3 regions of the Embleya sp. NPDC005971 genome follow, and region 1 is predicted to be linked to each of the others. Evidence: riboswitches for the same ligand, from Rfam matches in the RefSeq annotation. Region 1 holds a riboswitch; each other region holds the start of a gene.
The links. Region 1 has a riboswitch for cobalamin ahead of ABZ374_RS00260 (energy-coupling factor ABC transporter permease). Riboswitches for the same ligand answer to the same signal wherever they lie in the genome.
Positions count from the first base shown of each region.

Region 2: another riboswitch for cobalamin. It lies ahead of ABZ374_RS32430 (ABC transporter substrate-binding protein); the one in region 1 lies ahead of ABZ374_RS00260 (energy-coupling factor ABC transporter permease).
Region 3: another riboswitch for cobalamin. It lies ahead of ABZ374_RS39790 (CoA-acylating methylmalonate-semialdehyde dehydrogenase); the one in region 1 lies ahead of ABZ374_RS00260 (energy-coupling factor ABC transporter permease).

Region 1 is NZ_JBEXUX010000001.1:53,692-57,555, forward strand. It holds gene ABZ374_RS00245 (ATP-binding cassette domain-containing protein) at 1-270, opposite strand, end outside; gene cbiQ (cobalt ECF transporter T component CbiQ) at 267-1,010, opposite strand; gene ABZ374_RS00255 (energy-coupling factor ABC transporter substrate-binding protein) at 1,015-1,383, opposite strand; gene ABZ374_RS00260 (energy-coupling factor ABC transporter permease) at 1,380-2,093, opposite strand; cobalamin riboswitch at 2,121-2,331, opposite strand; gene ABZ374_RS00265 (RDD family protein) at 2,518-3,063, opposite strand; gene ABZ374_RS00270 (class II aldolase/adducin family protein) at 3,223-3,864, opposite strand, start outside.
Region 2 is NZ_JBEXUX010000046.1:33,367-37,230, forward strand. It holds partial or broken gene ABZ374_RS32425 (iron chelate uptake ABC transporter family permease subunit) at 1-550, opposite strand, end outside; gene ABZ374_RS32430 (ABC transporter substrate-binding protein) at 547-1,518, opposite strand; cobalamin riboswitch at 1,626-1,851, opposite strand; partial or broken gene ABZ374_RS32435 (DUF2975 domain-containing protein) at 1,993-2,109, shown strand; gene ABZ374_RS32440 (hypothetical protein) at 2,152-2,871, opposite strand; gene ABZ374_RS32445 (FtsX-like permease family protein) at 2,952-3,864, opposite strand, start outside.
Region 3 is NZ_JBEXUX010000071.1:16,734-20,597, forward strand. It holds gene ABZ374_RS39790 (CoA-acylating methylmalonate-semialdehyde dehydrogenase) at 1-1,249, opposite strand, end outside; cobalamin riboswitch at 1,449-1,619, opposite strand; gene ABZ374_RS39795 (pyridoxamine 5'-phosphate oxidase family protein) at 1,639-2,079, opposite strand; gene ABZ374_RS39800 (hypothetical protein) at 2,558-3,220, shown strand; gene ABZ374_RS39805 (epoxide hydrolase family protein) at 3,266-3,864, opposite strand, start outside.

The DNA.
Region 1 (3,864 bases):
GTCGGGATCCTGGACGACCAACTGCACGACGCGGCGCAGCGCGGTGAGCCCCTTGCGGTCGTGCCGAATCGGCACCCCGTGCAGCTCGACCCGCCCCGAGTCCGGCACCAGACCGCCGGTCAACAGCCGCAGCAGCGTGGTCTTCCCGCTGCCGTTCGGCCCGAGCAGGGCCAGCGCCCGCCCGGCCGAAACGGTCAGGGACAGGTCGCTCAACACCGGCGGCCCGTCCTGGTAGGCATAGCCGATCTCTCGTACACGCAACGGAATCACGGCACCACCGATACCAGGAGAAGGGTGGCGGCGACGACCGCCGCCACCAGGGTCAGGGAGCCCGCCACGAAGGCGCGCGAGATCGGTACCTCGTCCACCAGCACCCGCAGCCGCCCGTCGTAGCCGCGCCCGGCCAGGCCCGCCTCCAGCCGCTGGGCGCGGGCGAACGCGTGCACGAACACCGCCGAGCCGAGCCCGGCCACCGACCGCCAGCGGGCCCGCCGGGTGCGGTGGCCCAGCCGGCCGGCCTGCGCCTGGTTGATCCGCGCGGTCGTGTCGTAGAGCAGGAACAACATCCGGTACATCACCGCCGCGACGTCCACCACGGCGGCCGGGACACCCACCCGGGTCAGTCTGGGCAACACGTCCGACAGCGGCGTGGTGAACGCGAACAGCAACATCGCCAGACCGGCGGCACCGGAGCGGACCAGCAACTCGGCCGCGCGCCGCGGCCCGTCCTCGGCCCAGCCGACGCCGTCCGCGCCGATGGTCACGAGCAGCGTCAGGGCGCCGGTCGCGGCGAAGCCCAGCGGTGCCCGGGCGGCCCGCCACAGTCGCCGGGCGGGCACCTTCGCGAACCCGAACGCGATCACCAGCACGGTCGCGGCGACCAGCACCGCGCCGGGCCACGGCGGCAGCGCCACCGCGCATCCGAGCAGCCCGAAGGAGAGCACGGCCTTGTCGGCCGGATGGCGGCGGCGCCACGAACTCGCGTGCGCCGCCGCGTCGATCGGCAACACGGAATCAGCGACCCGGGACCGATACCGGTGCCTCGCCGGTGGTGTCCGCCGGCTCGTCGGGCGTATCCGCCGCCTCCGGCGCGAGTCGGCGCCGGGTGCGCTTGACGCCGAACATGTAACCGACCACGCCCGCGCCGAGGGCGGCCTGCAACGCGAACAGACCGGACTCGATCTCGCCGGACGGCGGTTCGTACAGCGGGCTGAACCACGGTTTGTAGTCCGGGTCGTTCTCGGTGATCGCGGTCTCCGCCTGGGAGTCGGCGCCGGTGAACGGCTCGTCCTTGTGGTCGCCCATCCCGAACACCACGGGCAGCGCCGCGAGCAGCACCACGGCCAGCACGATCAGCAGGTTGATCTTCGTCGAGCGCTTCACTTGCTCTTCTCCTCCTCGCGGGCGACCCGCGCGTCCGTGAGCACGCCGAGGCGGATGAGGTCGCCGCGACTGGACTGCCGCAGCAGGCGTACGACCAGCACGGTCAGCAGACCCTCGCTGATCGCCAGCGGGATCTGGGTGAGCGAGAAGATGCCGCCGAACTTGGCCAGGGCACCGGCGAATCCGCTGTCGGGGTCGGGGAAGGCCAGCGCGAGCTGCACGCTGGTGACGCAGTAGGTGCTCAGGTCGGCGACGAACGCGCCCAGGAACACCGCGACATCCAGCGGCATGGTGCCGCCGCGTCGATCGAGCAGCGAGCGGGCCAGCCGATAGGCGCCGTAGCCGGCCCACGGGCCGACGATGGCCATCGAGAACACGTTCGCGCCGAGCGTGGTCAGCCCGCCGTGCGCCAGCAACAGCGCCTGGAAGAGCAGGGTGATCGTGCCCAGCACGGCCACGATCGGTGGTCGAAACAGGATGGCGCCCAGCCCGGTGCCGGTGGGATGCGAGCAACTCCCGGTGACCGAAGGGATCTTCAGCGCGGACAGGACGAACGAGAAGGCGCCCGAAGCGCCCAGCAGCAGGGTGTTCTCGGGGCGGTCGCGCACCTCGCGGGTGAGCGCGCGGGCGCCGTGTACGACGAACGGGGTCGACGCGACGCCCCAGGCGACGGCGTGTTCCCAGGGTAGATAGCCCTCGGCGATATGCATGAGGAAGGGTCCCTCTCCAACACCTCGTGGACGGACGATCGCCGTGGCCGGTCTCCTGGCTGACGGGTCGTACGTTCACGTCTCCGCCTTCCCGGGGCCGCGCAAGCGGTCCCAGTGGCTTCCCCGAGGCGACGACTCAACGTTTCCGCGGGGATGGAGGAGAACTTCCCGATCACAGTGGCGAGGGCCGCGCCGGCATCGAACCGGCTTCCCGAACACCACGGCGAGCCGACACTAGTGGTCGGATGGACATGGCGACAAGGTGGCATTTGCAAACCGTGCGCAAGGCCACAAGAGGGGCGGAGCGGTCGAGCAATAGCCGCATTCCGGCACGCCGTCGAGGTGCGGGGACGGGCCGTTCGCGGGCGCGACGGGGGAGGGCGGCGGGTGGCACCGACCCGCGGCCCGACACCGCGCGGGCCGCTCAGTCCAGGCCGGGTCCGCGACCGCGGACCACCAGGGTGCCCGCCACCCGGTCGCCGACCCGCTGGCGCCGCTCGCTGGTGAGCACCGCGGTCAGCCCGATCGCCCCGAGCGCGAAGGCGTCGACGAGCAACAGCAGCCAACGGGTCCCGAGTTGGCGTCGGCCGGCGCGTCCCCCGGAGACGTCCACGACGCGGATGCCGAACACCTGCATGCCCCAGGTGCGCCCGTCGTGCTCGGCGGGTCGCAGCACCCAGTACCAGAACAGGATCGCGACCGCGACCACGACCACGCCGGCGGTGATCGTCGCGGTCAGCGGACCGCTGCGGATCGAACCGTCGGGGTGCGTGGGCAGCAGGACGAACAGGAACATCGCGGCTCCGGGCAACAGCGCCGACGCCACCACGTCCACCAGGAACTGGCCGAATCGACGCCACAACACCAACGGATCGAGCCGGCTCTCGACCTCGGGCAGCCACACTCGGGCACCCGACCGGGCGGGGCGCGCCGAACGCGCGAAGTGCTGCGGAAGGCTCCGTTCGTACATGCCTTTGTACTTTCCGCAACCGGGCGGGTTGACTCCCGCCGCGACCGGATATCGCCGAGATTGCGCCCGGTCGGCGCACACGGGTGCCGACCGGGCGGCAGCGGGTGATCGAGCGGTCACCGCAAGCGTGGGAACGTCGCGATCCGGTGACCGCGGCGATCAGAGCGTCATCGGCCCCTGGGCCCCGAACAGGTCCGGCTCGGAGCGGCTGATCACGTCGTAGAGCGGCTTGTAGTTGATCCAGGCCACCGTGTCGTTGCCCAGTTGCTCGCGGGTCAGCCGCGCGTTCTCCGGTGAGATCGGCTTGAGCTCGCCGGCCGCCCGGGCGAGCAGTTGCACCTGGCAGGAGCGCTCCATGGTGATGAACCACCACGCCGCGGCGTCGACCGACTGCCCGACCGTGAGCAGGCCGTGATTGCGCAGGATCAGCGCCTTGCGCGGGCCGAGCGTCTTGGCGATCCGGCGCCCCTCCTCGGCGTCGAGCACGACGCCCGCGTAGTCGTCGAACACCTCGTGGTCCTCGTAGAAGGGACACACGTCCTGGGTGATCGGTTCGAGCCGGACGCCGAGCGCGGAGATCGCCCGCCCGTGCACGGAGTGGCTGTGCGCCGCCGCGACCACGTCCGGGCGGGCCGCGTGGATCTGCGAGTGGATCGCGAACGCGGCCTGGTTGACGTGGAATCGGCCCTCGACGACCTGCCCGTCGTGGTTGACCAGGATCAGGTCGTCCACGGTGATGTGCTTGAACGACATCCCGAACGGGTTGACCCAGAAGTGGTCGGTGAACTCCGGGTCGCGCGC
Region 2 (3,864 bases), on a different contig from region 1:
ACGCGCCGCACAACTGCCCCACCGCGATGCCGGCCAGCACGGTCCGCGAGGCCGGCAGGGTCCGGCTGTGCGCACCGGCGAGGGTCAGCACGACCAGGACGGCGAGCAGGGCACCGACGAAGGCGGCGGCCGGGAGCGCGCCGATCACCGCGGTGCCGGAGACTCCGACACCGAGTACGATCACGGTGACCGCGCCGACGGCGGCGCCGTTGGAGATCCCGAGCAGGTAGGGGTCGGCCAGGTCGTTGCCGGTCAGGGTCTGCAACACCGCGCCGCACACCGCGAGTCCCGCGCCCGTCGCGGCGGCCCCCAGGACGCGGGGCAGCCGCAGTTGCCAGATGATCCGGTCGTCCAGCGCCGTGACGTCGGAGCCACCGAGACCGAGTCGGCGCAGCACCACGTCGGCCACGACGTGCGGCGGCTCGTGGACCGATCCCACGGCGAGGCCGAGCAGCACGGTGGACAACAGCAGTACGGCGGCGACGGCCAGGGCCACCGCCGCACGGCTCGCGCCGGCGAGCCGTGCGGCGGGACGATCCGTCACGGTCACGGACGCGGGGTCAGGTTGCCCAGGCCGGCCGATACCCGGACGGCACCGTCGGCGAGCAGCACGCCGGGGGTCGACTCGGAGAACGGCACGACCACGTACGCACGGCGCTGGACGGCCTTGAGCTTGTTCAGCACGGGGTCGTGTTCGAGGTAGTCGATCTTGGACTGTGCGGTGTCCCAACCGGCGTCCGCGAGCACGATGGCGTCCGGGTCCGCCGCGACCACCTGCTCCCAACTCGTGGTCTTCCAGCCACCGGCCAGCGTGTCGAAGACGTTGCGGGCGCCGACGGCGTCGAGCACGAGCTGGGGTCCGCCGTGGCCCGCGCCGACGTACGGGGTTTTGGTACCCGAGTCGTACCAGAGCACGTTCAGGCCCTTGCCCGCCGACTTGGCCGTGACTTCGGCAAGTTGCCGCTTCTGCGCGTCCCGGATGGCGGCGGCGCGCTGTGCGACACCGAACACCTCGGCGACATCGCCCAGTTCGTCCCACACCGTCTGGAAGGACGCCGACGCCTGCTGCTTGCTGTCGGCGCACCCCAACGGCGACAGGTAGGTGGTGATGCCCTGGGAACCCAGTTCGTCCCGCGTGCCCGCCACCTTGTCGGTGAAGGCGCTGGAGTAGGAGGCGTAGAGGAAATCCGGGCGCGCCGCGAGGAGTTTCTCCTTGGACGGATACTTCTCGGAGAGCACCGGGACGGTGTCGTAGGCCGCCTTCCATCGCGCCGGGACCGCGTCGTCGAGGTACGCCGTCCCGGCCATCCGGGTCTGTAGATCGAGAGCCAGGGCGACTTCGGTGGCGCCCTGGTTGAGGGTGACCAACCGGGCCGGCGGTGACGTCACGGTGGTGGTGACGCCGCACCTGCTCACGCTCACCGGCGTCGAGTGGCTGCTCCCGGCCGCCGCGGCGGGCTTGTCGGCCTCGGGCGCACCCGTGCACGCGCCGAGCGCGCCGACGAGCAGGATCGCCACGACAGCGAGGCCGGAGCGCGTGGAACGCGGGGCGCGCGCCGGAGGTATGAAACGTTCGAATCGAAACGGGCGCAGGGCAGCGCGGGGCATGTGTTCTCCAACCCTCGTGGAACATGTCGCGCCGTGGCCGGTCTCCTGGCTTCCGCATCGACGTTCCGCAGCCGGCCTTCCCGGTTGGCTCGTTCCCGATCCACCCAGTGACCCCGACCGCTGTGGGAGCGGTCGGCGAGGGCCGCGAGACTCCGCGGCTACAGTGGCGAGGGCCGCGCCGGCATTCGACCGGCTTCCCGTACACCACGGCGGCGATAGGCTACCAAACCGCTCGTCGTGCCTCGTCGGCGCTCACGCCCACCGACGCCGGCCGGGTCCTCTCGGGACCGGCAACCCGCTCCGCGCCTGGACCCGCGGGTGGAACAACGGGTGGAGACGCGGATGGATCCGAAGGTGGGTCCCTGCGGCGGAGGTCGCCTACGGGGCATGGCCGTCCTGGGGGTTGCGCTCGTCGGGCTCGTGCTGCGGATGCTGCTTGCCCAGGCCGTCGCGCGCGACGTCCAAGCGGCCCGGATGCGGGCCGAGTCGGAGGAGGTGATACTCCCCCATCCGGCGCATCGCCCGGAGCCGCACGGGGCGGCGCTACCGCGTGTGGAGGATGTCCGCCTCGCCGGACGTGGCATGCACCCGCACCCGGTGCGGTGCGGCCGGATCCCGGGCCACGTCGACCTTGACCGAGCCGTGCTCGCTGCTCGCGTCCGTCGCGTAGACGGTGCCGGCCGGCAGCCTGACCCGGGCGTTGTCGCCTTCGGCGTCGACCCGATCGGGCGGCGCGGCGAAGGACAGGTCCACCGCGTCCCGGTCGGCCCGGGCGACGACCGTACGCGTGGTCAACCGCTCGCCGCGGATGCCGCCTTGTGCCGTCCGCGCGTCCAGATCGCCGGACAGGCCGGTCAGCATGACCTGCCCCGAGGTGGTGCCGACCCGGACCGCGAGCCCCGGCGGCACCCTCACCTCGTAGGAGACCTGCGCGCTGCCGCTCACGGTGTGCCGCAGCGTGAGCGTGCCCTCGGCCGACACGTGTTCGGTTGCGGGTTCGGCGGTGCCGAAATGCTTGATCTCGGTGACCCGCACCGACCCGGGCCCGCCCTGAACCACCTGCACCCGGCCCGCTCCGCCGACGATCACGAGCCGGGTGAGCGGCGCGTCGATGGTGTACTGCGCCCGGCGGGTGGTTGCCTGAGACGGCGAGTCCGGTTCGGCACACGCGGATCCGCCCAGCAGGAGGCCGGTGAGCACGCACAGGCGCACCGGGCGACCGAGTGCGCGGCCGGCGAAAGATGGTGAACGCTTGGGCCACATGGGAGTTCCCGTCCTGATCGGAGTCGGCGAGCACGAGCTCGTGGGCACGAGTGCGGCGGCGGACCGGAGTCGGCGTCGCACTACTGTGCCCCGATCGCGGTGAGGACCGGGATCCGTGCCGCCCGGCGTGCGGGGAGCAGCGCCGCGAGCACACCCACCACTGCGGATCCGGCTGCGATCACGGCGAGCGTCGACCACGGGACGGCGAGCACCTCCAGGCCCTGATCGGCCAGTCCGCGCCGGGCGGTCACTCCCCAGCCGACGCCCAGCAGCAGTCCCAGGAGCGTGCCGTACGCCGACAGTGCCACCGATTCGGCCCGGACCATGCGCCGGATCTGCCCGTGCGAGGTGCCGATCGCCCGCAACAGGCCGATCTCCCGGGTGCGTTCGAGCACCGACAGGGTGAGCGTGTTGACCACGCCCAGGGCGGCGATCAGGATCGCCAACCCGAGCAGCGCGTAGACCAGGTCGAGCACCCCGTCGATTCCGGCCCGGATCACGTTCTTGTACTCCTCCCGGTCGCGGGCCGCGGCCTGGGGGAACGGTGCCAGGGCCCGGGCCAGGCTCGCCTTCAGCGCGGCTCGCTCGGTGCCCGGCGCGGCGTCGACGAAGATCATCGCCTCCTGCGCGCCCGGCGCGATCCGGGCCGGCGTGTCCAGGTCGGTCAGCGGTGCGTCCCGACGGCCGATCGACCGACCCGCCGGGTCCGGCGCCCGCAGCGCACCGACCGTCACGGTGGCCTCGGCGCCGACGGGGCCGCGCAGACGCACCGGGCTGCCGACGGACAGCCGCAGGCCGGCCGCGTATCCGGCGCCCAGGCTGATCGTGCCCGGAGGCGGCGCCGGCAGCAGCACTCCGGTCGGCGACCGCTGCCGCAGGACCGCGGGCAGGTCCGGATCGGCGCCCTGTACCCACGCGTTTCGGGATCCGCCGTCGGTTACCACCTCGACCCGGGCCTCGCGCAGCCGGATCACCCGGCCCACACCCGGCGCC
Region 3 (3,864 bases), on a different contig from region 1:
AGATGGCCACGCCGTTGCCGTACTCGTGCTCGCTCGGCAGCCGCAGCGCGTCCTCGTAGGAGGCCGCGCGGACCACGGACAACACCGGGCCGAAGATCTCCTCGCGGTACACCCGCATCGAGGTCGTCACGTGGTCGAACAGCGACGCGCCGACGAAGTAGCCGTCCTCGTGGCCGGGTACGCGCACGTCGCGGCCGTCCACGAGCAGCTTGGCGCCCTCGGCGACGCCGATGTCCAGGTAGCCGTGCACCCGATCGAGCGCGTCCCGGCCGACCAGCGGGCCGAAGTCGGCGTCCGGGTCGTGCGAGGGGCCCACGCGCAGCGTGGCGATCCGGGCGACGAGCTTTTCCACCAGCGCGTCGGCGGTCTCCGCGCCGACCGGAACTGCCACGGAGATGGCCATGCAGCGTTCCCCGGCGGAGCCGTAGCCGGCACCGATCAGCGCCTCGACGACCTGGTCGAGGTCCGCGTCCGGCATCACGATCAGGTGGTTCTTGGCGCCGCCGAAGCACTGGGCGCGCTTGCCGTTCGCGGTGGCGGAGGTGTAGACGTACTCGGCGATCGCGGTCGAGCCGACGAAGCCCAGGGCCTGTACGCGCGGGTCGGTCAGGAGTGTGTCGACGCTCTCCTTGCCGCCGTGGACCACGTTCAGCACGCCGGGCGGCAGGCCCGCCTCGACGAAGAGTTCGGCCAGGCGCAGTGGCACCGAGGGGTCGCGCTCCGAGGGCTTGAGCACGAACGCGTTGCCGCAGGCGATGGCCGGCGCGATCTTCCACAGCGGGATCATCGCCGGGAAGTTGAACGGGGTGATGCCGGCGACCACGCCGAGGGGTTGGCGCATCGAGTGCACATCGATGCCGGAGCCCGCGTTGTCGGTGAACTCGCCCTTGAGCAGGTGCGGGATGCCGGTGGCGAACTCCACGACCTCCAGGCCGCGTTGCAGGTCGCCGTGGGCGTCGGCGATGGTCTTGCCGTGCTCGGCCGACAGCAGCCGGGCCAGCGACTCGCGTTCGGGTTCGACCAGTTGCAGGAAGCGGGCCAGGACTCGGGCGCGCCGCTGCGGGTTCCAGGCGGCCCACGCGGGTTGGGCCTGCTCGGCGTCGGCGATGGCGGCCAGGGTGTCGGCGCGATCCGCGAGCGGAACGCGTGCCTGTACTCGACCGGTGTTGGGGTCGTACACGTCGCCGAACGCGCCGGATGCGCCGGGGACGTGCTTGCCGCCGATGAAATGGGAAAGTTCGCGGACCATGAACGACCTGTCTCTCGTCGGGTGCGATCCGGAGGTCGGGGCACGACCCGGGTGCGCAACGTCGGCGCGGGTGCGCGTGGTTGCCCGGTGCGGGTCGACGTCGAAGTGGTCAGGAAAACCTGGTGGGTTCGACGTTCGCAGGATCATCCGGGGCGAGGGCGCGGACCGGTGTCATGCGTGTTTGCTCCATCCTCGTGGACAACACGGATATACCCGCGGCCGGTATCCTGACTTCCGGATCGACGCACGATGCCCGCCTTCCCGGCCTTCGCCAGTGGCTTGGTGCTGCGGCAGCGCACTCCCCGGTCACAGTGGCGGGACCATGCCGGATTCACACCGACTTCCCTGCACCGCGGACCTTGTAGTTGAAGACGATATAGTCGGACGTCCTAGTAAGTCCAGTGCCGGCCGTGACCCGACGGCCGGCGTTCGAGGGCGAGTCCGGTGACGAGTTCCGAGGTGACCCGGATCCACACCTGATCCTCGCCGAGGCCGTCGAGGTCGGGCAGCAGACGATCCAGGTGGGCGACGACGTGCGGATCGCCGACCCGGGAGGCGTGTCCGGTCACGGTGCCCGTCCAGCCGGTGCGGGTGGCCCGGTCGACGTGGTCGGCCTGGAACGCGACCACCGCGTCGTGCGCGGCCTTCGCGAGCGAGGAGTCGAGCGGGGCCCGGAACACCACACACTCGCGATCGACGGCGAACGCCACCAGGTGCACGGCCGGCAGCGCGCCCTCGCTCACCACGACGCGTCCCAGTCGGGCGTCGGCCATCAACCGCAACGCCTCATGGCGACCGAGGGGACGTTTCAGCACGGCGTCTTCGCTCATTTCCAACCCTTTGGCCCGCCCCCGACCGGGGGCCGGTCCGGCCGCTTCCCCGGGCGATGGGTGCGGCGGCCGGGCCGACCTCGGCTGCGCACGAAGCAGGTACGGCCGGGCTCGACCGCGCTCTCCGTGCGGGCCGACCCGGTGGGTCGGCCGCACCTCCGACTCTGCTCCCGGTCCGTGCGGTCGAGCAGGGCCGTTGGGCCCGGTCGGGTTCGGCGAAGGTCCTCGGCCGGCTGGGGATCGGGGAGCAGCGGTCCCCGCGGGACGTCGAGGTCGCAGGGCGTGCGCTTCGGGGGAGTGCGCCCTGCCGGTGCTTCCGTGCTCCGTCCGATGCGCGCGTCGGCGGCCGAGCGGCCGGGCACGGATGCACACGCGACACCGGGCGCCCCGCCCGCCGCCGCCCCCGGGCCCACCCACTTGATCCACCCGTCCGGCCGCCGTGCGGCTGCCGGACGCCTGCCAGGAATACGAGGAAACGATGACCGACCTCGAATCGCCGCGCGTGCGCTGCAGCGCGGCCCCCGGCGGCCGCCCCGGCCGCCGGCCGAAGCGTGGACACGGCGTTCCCGCGGGGGATTTACGCACGCCCGCGACCTACGACCCCGAATACCGGATCTGGATGGTCGCCCACCTGGCCCGCCTACTGGACCGAGGCCCCGACCCGGTACTGCTGAGCCTGGGCCGCGGCACCGGGCCCGTCGAAGCCGAACTGGCGCGCGCCGGGCACCGGGTGCTCGCCGTGGACGTGCCACCGGAGGCCGTCGACCCGGCCCGCCGCCAAGGCGTCGACGTCGTGCGTGCGGACGTCCCGGACCGGACGTTGCCGAGCGGTGCCCGGATCGTCGTCTACGCCGACGGCCTCGGCTGCCGGCCGAACCACCCGACCCGGGGCCTGCGTTCGATCCTGGAACGGGTCCGCGCCTGGTCGCCGGCCGGCACCGGCGGCCTGGTGGTGGCCGACGACCCGCCCCGGGCCGGCCGGGCCCTCGGGAAGGTCCCCGGCCTGTCCTGGCTCGCCGCCCTCGCGCTGGCCGACGAAGCCGAACTGGTCGGCTTCCGGGACGTGACCGCCGCCACGATCGGCTACCTGCACCCCCGGACCGGCCCGCGCGAGCGCGCGATCGTCACGGCCCACCACTGAACACCGCCCGGCGCGCACCATCGACACCGCAACACCGGCCCGGGGCTACCGCGACAGCGCCGCCCGATAGGGCCGGAAGAACGCGCGCAGCTCCTCCGCGTACAGCTCGGGCTCCTCGAACGCCGCGAAGTGCCCGCCGCGCGGGGGCTCGGTCACTCGCACGACGTTCGTCATGCGCTCCAGCCAGGCCCGCGGCGGGCGCACGACGTCACCGGCGAAGAGCGAGAATCCGGAGGGTACTTCCACCCGCCGGGCGTGCTGCGCGAGCGGGATCGCGGCGTTCGCCCGGTACATGCGCATCGACGAGCCGATCGTCTCGGTGAACCAGTACAGGGAGAGGTTCGTGAGGATCTCGTCCTTGGTGAAGGACCGCTCCACCTCGCCGGCGCAGTCGCTCCACCCCCGGAGCTTCTCGACGATCCACGCGGCGAGCCCGGCCGGCGAGTCGTTGAGTCCGACGGCGGCGGTCTGCGGCTTGGTGCGGTGCATCGCGGCGTAGGCGCCCTCGGTGCCGCCCCAGGCGATCGCCTCGTCGAGCCAGGCGCGTTCCTCGGGCGCCAGGTCCGCCGGGTCGCCGGTGAACACGGGCAGGCCCGCGTCCGTACGGTGGACGGCCACGACCCGGTCGGGGTGGTCGAGCGCGA